Ferrimicrobium sp.: one gene and its partner. The main gene of each other region encodes a partner of the protein of the gene in region 2 in a complex. Links are inferred from orthologs where the notes say so. Each region holds a gene or a part of one and is shown on either strand. Other genes may lie near its edges.

Region 1 (3,596 bases), on a different replicon or contig from region 2:
CCCGCGTAACGCTCATACATGCGCAACATCATCTCCGCCCAGTCCTGGGAATCGGTACCGCCCGCACCAGCATGAATCTCCGCAATCGCGTCACCCTCGTCGAACTCTCCCGATAGGAGGGCCCGAATATCCAGGCTTGCAAGGCGTGCGCTCACCCAGGAGAGGTTCTCCTCAAGTTCATCGGCGAACTCAAGATCACCTTGCTCAAGGAACTCGGCCTGCACTCGCGCATCCGAAAGACGGTGCTCGATGGCCTCGAGCAACGTAACGTCCTCTCGCATCTGGGTGTAGCGGCGCGATACCTGCTGCGCCTGTTCCGGAGAGGACCAGAACTCAGGGGCGGCCATCTCCGCCTCGAGCTCTTGGAGCTGGACCTCAGCATCATCAATCTTGAGATACCGGCGAGCCGCTCCAAGTCGATCCTCAAGCACTCCTAACCGGTCGCTGACGTCACTCACTTGCCGTGACAGTGCTTGTATTTGAGCCCACTGCCACAATAACAGGGATCGTTGCGGCCGATTCGCTCCTCTTCAGACTTGACAAGCGTCGCGTTCACCTCAACATCCTCGATCGGCCGTTCTGCCACCGCCACCGCACTTTGTGCTGCCTGGAACGACTCCAAGAGGTTGACGTCGCCAGGGTCAGTGGCCCCATAATAGGACGCCTGTGCGAGATCAACACCTTGAGTCTCGGGACCAACGACTTGAACCTGGAGCACATAGCGGATGTAGTCATTCTCGATCCGCTTCATCAGCTCCTGGAACATGTCATAACCCTCTTGTTGCCATGCAACCAAGGGGTCCTGCTGTCCCATCGCACGGAGATTGATCCCGTCGCGGAGATAATCCATATCGATGAGATGTTCACGCCAGTGCTGATCGACCACCGAGAGGAGTACCTGGCGCTCGATCTCACGTGCTGGTGCCCCAGGCTCCTCATCCGGTCCCAGCGGAAGACTGGCAGATTTCTCCTGGTAGTACTCCAATGCCTCCGCATGCAACGAGGCAGACACCTGGGATTTTGTCGTCGCCTGATGAAGGTCTTCGACGACGAAGGCGGTCGGCCAATACAACACTACCTGCTCAAGAAGTTCATCGAGGTTCCAGTTGTCCTCATAGTCCGTTGGGAGATAGGTCTCCACCAGTCGGTCAATCACCCGCGACAAGGAAGCGATCGTGAACTCACTGAGATCCTCGCCAGCGAGGATCTCACGGCGGCGCTCGTAGATAACCTTGCGCTGCTCATCCAGGACCTTATCGTACTTGAGAACATCCTTGCGGATGTCGGCGTTTTTGGCCTCCACCGCGGCCTGTGCGCGTTCGATGGCGCGCGAAACCGTCTTGGCTTCGATCGGCTGATCCTCTGGGAAGGCCTTGCTCATGACCCAGTTCACCACGCCACCCCCCGCGAAGAGCCGCATCAGCTCGTCCTCAAGCGAAAGATAGAAACGACTCTCCCCAGGATCGCCTTGGCGACCAGCGCGACCACGAAGCTGATTATCGATACGCCTTGACTCGTGTCGCTCCGACGCGATCACGTAGAGCCCGCCGAGTTGGCGAACCTGTTCGGCCTCTTCGGCACACACTTGGGTGTACTTCTCCCGCGCCTCGGCAAAGTGTTGTTGGCCCTCCTCACTCTCGGGGTCAACACCGTTGTTCATCAGCTCAGAGAGGGCAAGCCGATCCGGATTCCCGCCGAGGAGGATGTCCACGCCACGGCCGGCCATGTTCGTCGCCACGGTCACCCCGTGGAGACGACCAGCCTGGGAGACCACCTCCGCTTCGAGTGCATGCTGCTTGGCGTTGAGTACGGCGTGAGGAATGGATCGAGCGCTGAGCAGCTTGGAGAGGAGTTCAGACTTGGCCACTGAGATCGTGCCAACCAGTACCGGCTGTCCCCGTTCAAATCGGGCCTCGATATCATCGACGACGGCGTTGAACTTCGCCTCTTCGGTCTTGAAGATGAGATCACCGTGGTCAGTACGGATCACGGGCTTGTTGGTGGGAATAGGGACCACGGTCAACTGATACGTCGAGGCGAACTCAGCGGCTTCGGTCTCGGCGGTACCCGTCATCCCAGCAAGCTTCTCGTAGAGACGGAAGTAGTTTTGCAGCGTCACCGTCGCCCAGGTATGGTTCTCCTCTTGGATCCGCACACGCTCCTTGGCCTCCACCGCTTGATGGAGACCGTCGGACCATCGGCGACCCTCAAGGATCCTGCCGGTGAACTCATCAACGATCTTGACCTCACCTCTGTCGACGATGTAGTCCTTGTCCCGCTTATAGAGATCCTTCGCCCGAAGCGCCTGATTGAGCTGATGGAGATAGGTCATGGCAGAGATGTCATAGAGATTCTCGACCCCGAGCGCCTTCTCTACCTTCCCGATCCCCTCCTCGGTGGTCATGACGATCTTCTTTTCTTCATCGACCTCGTAGTCAACCCCCGCTTTGAGGGTACGCGCCACCCCCGCAAACTTGTAGTAGAGTTCGGGGGACTGCGCCGATGGACCCGAAATGATCAACGGCGTACGCGCTTCATCGACCAGAATGGAGTCAACCTCATCGACAATGGCAAAGGCATGGCCGCGTTGCACCATATCGTCGAGGGTGGTCGCCATATTATCGCGCAGGTAATCGAAACCGAGCTCGGTGTTGGTGCCATAGGTCACATCCCGCGCATAGGCCTCACGCTTGAGTTTGGGATCGCTGATGTCGGCGGTCACCCGCCCCACACTGATGCCGAGCCGATCGTAGATCTGGGTCATCCACACCGAGTCACGGGCGGCGAGGTACTCGTTCACCGTCACGAGGTGGACACCTCGCCCGGTCAACGCATTGAGATAGACCGGCAGCGTCGAGACCAGTGTCTTTCCTTCACCCGTCTTCATCTCAGCAATCCATCCAAAATGCAGTGCCATTCCACCCATCAGCTGGACGTCATAATGGCGCTGACCGATGGCACGCTTGGCCGCCTCGCGGACGGTGGCAAACGCCTCGACCAAGAGATCCTCAAGGGTCTCACCTGCATCGAGACGATCCCGGAACTCATCCGTCTTGCCTCTGAGCTCGTCATCGGTCAGCTGCTCGAACTCGGGCTCGAGCTCGTTGATCAGAGGAACGACGTCAGCAAGGCGCTTGACCTTTTTGCCTTCACCTGTTTTTAAAACTCGATCGATTATACCCATATCAACTCCCGGTGGCTCCAAGCACTACAGCAGTCTAGCCTTGGTCCCTCAGGAAGGATCGGCTACCTCAGCCTGATCTATTAATCCAACGGAGCCGTCTCCGCGACGATAGACGACGGCGGAACGCTCGGTCAACGAGTTGATAAAGAGATAGAACGAGTGCGATAGCAGCTCCATGCGGACCGCCGCTGTCTCGGGATCCAGCACCTCAAGCTCGAAGGCCTTGGAACGCACAATCTGGGGCACCTCATCGAGTTGTGAGAGATCCGCAACCTTGTCCGTCCGATGGTGTGGGTGACTGCGCGCCAGGAGACGACCCTTCAGCTTCTCGAGCTGATGTGCCAACTTGTGTTCCGCACGATCAAAGGCGGCCAGCTCATCGTCGGCAGCACCCTTGGCACGAGCCACGGTA
Region 2 (3,305 bases):
ACCCTGCCTCATCATGGTAATCCCTGCCCGCAGCGATGCCTCGGTCACCTCGATCAATCGCTCTACTCGTGCGGGAACCTCTCCTACTGCAACCGTAATGGCCGCATCGCCATGGTAACCCTCGACGATGGCCCCAGCGTCGATCGAGATGATATCACCCTCCCGCAATACTTCGTCCTCACTCGGGATACCGTGCACAATGACGTTGTTGCGCGAGGTGCAGATGACCGCAGGAAAGCCATGATAGCCCAGGAAATTAGATCTCGCCCCCCGCCGTTCCAAGACATCGCGAGCTGCCCGATCCAAATCAGCCGTCGTGACTCCCGGACGAATAGCACTCCGGCATGCCGCCAACATCTCCGCCGTGACACGCCCTGCTTTGCGCATCGATGCCAGTTCAGTCTCTGTGCGAACCATGATCAACCACCTTCATAAAACCCGTGTTTTGCGAGAACATCGCTGATGCGCCCGAGCACCTCATCAGGAGTACCAACCCCGTCGACCGTCTCCAGTAGCCCCATGTCGGCATAGAATCCGAGCAACGGCGTCGTCGTCTTTTCATAAATTTCAAGCCGCCGCAGAATGGCCGCCTCGGTGTCATCCTCACGCTGTACTAACTCGCCGCCACAGTTATCACAGATCCCCACGGTCTTGGGGGGCAGTTCATCGGAGTAGATACTCCCACAGACTGAACAGACGCGACGGGACGAGAGCCGACGTAATACCAACGCCACCGACACCTCGAGATTGATCACCATGTGCAACGAGGCTGGCTCTAGCAGTGCGTTAAGCTCAATCGCCTGATCCTTGGTACGGGGGAAACCATCCAACACAAACCCACGCAAGCGCGCATCTGGCTGCTCCAACCGTTCAGCGATCACACCGTTGATCACCGAGTCTGGTACCAACTCACCACGATCCATGTAGGACTTAGCAAGCTGACCAAAGGGCGAACCCCCCGCAACCGCCGCCCGCAGCATATCTCCTGTCGAGATGTGAGGGATGGCATACCGATGTGAGACCCTCACACACTGTGTACCCTTCCCCGCCCCTTGTCGACCGACCAGCACGAGCCGGAGAGGGTGACCGGAGACCATCTTACTTCAAGAATCCCTTATAGTTACGCATGGTGAGCTGGGAGTTGATCTGCTTGACCGTCTCAAGGGCGACAATCACCGCAATCAGGATGGTCGTCCCTGCATACGGGAACGAGGTGATATGCCATGCGGAAAGCAGTATCGACGGGATGACTGCGATCGCCGCTAGGAACAGAGCGCCAGGCAAGGTGATACGGTTCAGAATTCGCGAAAGATACTGCTGGGTTGCTTGGCCAGGACGCACCCCTGGAATGTACCCATTTTGCTTCCGAATAATCTCTGCCTGCTGATAGGGATCAAAGGCCACCGTCACATAGAAAAATGTAAAGACGATGATCAAGAGGCCGTAGGTGATGATGTAGAACCCACTAGTGGCGTTCAGGAGGTGATCATTCACAAAGGTACGGAAGCTATCAACGGGGATGACGTTGGACAGCAGCACTGGGAAGTAGAGGATCGACGAAGCGAAGATGATGGGAATGACCCCCGCTTGATTGACCTTCAGCGGAATGTACGAGTTCCCACCTTCATACATCCTGCGTCCGACAACCCTTCGTGCAAACACGACCGGGATACGGCGCTGTCCCTGCTCAACAAAGACGATGGCCACCAGAAGCAAGAGTACCACAATCACGATGATGGTGAACTTAAAAGCCCCAGCCTGATCGAAGATGAGCCGCCCTCCTGAGGGGATGATGCTGACGACGTTCGCAAAGATGAGGATCGACATACCTTGGCCAACCCCACGCTCGGTGATCGACTCCGCCATCCACATCACCAGCGCAGTGCCAGCGGTGAGGGTGAGCACAATAAAGAGCACCCTGGGAATGGTGAAATCGGGGATGAGATCAAGGGACTGCTGATTCCCCAGGATGACCCCGAGGCCGCTATGGAAGACAAAGGCCAACCCAGTCGCCTGCAACACCGCGAGCCCGATCGTGAGGTAACGTGTCGTCTGGGTGATCTTGCGCTCGCCCGCAGAGCCCTGATCACGCCACTCCGTCAGCTTGGGGATCACCCCGGTGAGCAACTGAATGATAATCGACGACGTGATATAGGGCATGATCCCGAGGCCAAAGAGAGCTGCCCTCGAGAGGGCACCACCGGAGAACAGGTCAAGAAACCCAAAGATGCCAGCACCTCGCGACTGCGTCACCAGCTCATGGATCGCCGAGTAACTCACCCCTGGGACCGGAATGTTGGACCCCAACTGGTAGATACCCACCATGAGAAGCGTGAAAAGGACCTTATTCCTAAGGTCCTTCACACGAAAAATATTAACAAAGTTCTGCAGCATCAGCTTACTAATCGCTCCTGGCTCACTACCGATTCATCAAGGCGTTACCCAACGAAGGGCGACGACCTGACTTATAGGGCAACGGTATCTCCGTGACGGATCCACCAGCTGATTCTATCAGCTCGCGAGCAGCCTTCGAGAATCCATGCGCCGAGACCTCAAGGGCAGCACTCAGCGCGCCACGCGCGCAGATCTTGACCAGCGCTCCCTTGCGGATCACGCCAGCAGCCTCAAGGGCCTCCGGCGAGATCGTCGTCACTCCCCGTTCGGAAAGAACGGCCAACTGGTCCAAGTTGACAACGGTGTAGGAGACACGAAAGGGATTATCGAACCCGCGCAGCTTCGGGATACGTTGCGTCAGGGGAAGCTGACCACCCTCGAAACCAACGGGGATCGTATCGCGCGCACCCTGTCCCTTGGTGCCACGACCCGCTGTCTTGCCACCCTTACCACCGATACCGCGCCCAACACGCCGCTTACGGGTCTTGGCACCCTCATTCGGGGCTAGTTCATGCAGATAAATCATTGAATCTCCTCGACCACTACCAAGTGACGTACGTTGCGCAACATACCGCGGATCTCGGGGCGGTCGGGAAGCACATGCTCTCTCCCAATACGACCGAGTCCGAGTGCACGCAGCGTCCCCTTATGGATCGGCTTGGAACCAATCAAGGAGCGCACTTGACGCACCCGCAGTTGCTTTTCACTCGTTACCTTAGCCATGTGACGCCTCCTGTTGACGCTTACGCTCTTCATACGAAGCGAGCATGCCCTTTGGAGCGATCTGATCCGGATACTTCCCGCGGGCCTTAGCGACCTGATCGGGACTCAGTAGGTGGGCCAGGCCATCCATCGTGGCGTGAGCAACGTTGATACCGTTGGAGGAGCCGAGCGACTTCGCAAGTACGTCG

The links.
Region 1: the proteins of secY (region 2) and secA are in contact, whole or in part, in a crystal structure (PDB 3DIN), measured with the Thermotoga maritima proteins. The link is inferred for Ferrimicrobium sp. from one-to-one orthologs. Residues at the interface, in WP_004081795.1 of Thermotoga maritima: Glu108, Gly109, Glu110, Glu111, Ala236, Glu237, Arg238, Arg239, Ile240, Thr241, Ile242, Gln243, Tyr244, Ala245, Arg246, Arg247, Val248, Thr249, Gly250, Arg251, Arg252, Val253, Tyr254, Gly256, Ala257, Ser258, Thr259, Tyr260, Leu261, Pro262; in WP_004082002.1 of Thermotoga maritima: Glu261, Ala262, Arg263, Lys300, Ala301, Arg302, Thr303, Ile304, Ile305, Leu323, Tyr324, Asp325, Pro326, Val329, Ser330, Tyr333, Ile336, Lys340, Phe345, Val349, Glu363, Phe364, Tyr374, Ser375, Gly376, Gly377, Glu393, Ile395, Thr482, Ser483.

What each region holds. Positions count from the first base shown.
Region 1 is NZ_DAHXOI010000029.1:5,575-9,170, reverse strand. Bases 255-3,535 are described here. They hold secA (preprotein translocase subunit SecA), read right to left. Parts: upstream 3,185-3,535; coding sequence 455-3,184; downstream 255-454. Other genes in these bases: raiA (ribosome-associated translation inhibitor RaiA), read right to left, coding at 3,233-3,535; prfB (peptide chain release factor 2), read right to left, coding at 255-458. Outside these bases: more of prfB, read right to left, coding at 1-254; more of raiA, read right to left, coding at 3,536-3,596. UniProt on the Escherichia coli protein: Required for protein export, interacts with the SecYEG preprotein conducting channel.
Region 2 is NZ_DAHXOI010000008.1:64,245-67,549, reverse strand. What follows is about bases 247-3,236. They hold secY (preprotein translocase subunit SecY), read right to left. Parts: upstream 2,395-3,236; coding sequence 1,099-2,394; downstream 247-1,098. Other genes in these bases: rpsE (30S ribosomal protein S5), read right to left, coding at 3,110-3,236; rpmD (50S ribosomal protein L30), read right to left, coding at 2,917-3,117; rplO (50S ribosomal protein L15), read right to left, coding at 2,420-2,920; M7Q83_RS07295 (adenylate kinase), read right to left, coding at 420-1,097; map (type I methionyl aminopeptidase), read right to left, coding at 247-417. Outside these bases: more of map, read right to left, coding at 1-246; more of rpsE, read right to left, coding at 3,237-3,305. UniProt on the Escherichia coli protein: The central subunit of the protein translocation channel SecYEG. Consists of two halves formed by TMs 1-5 and 6-10.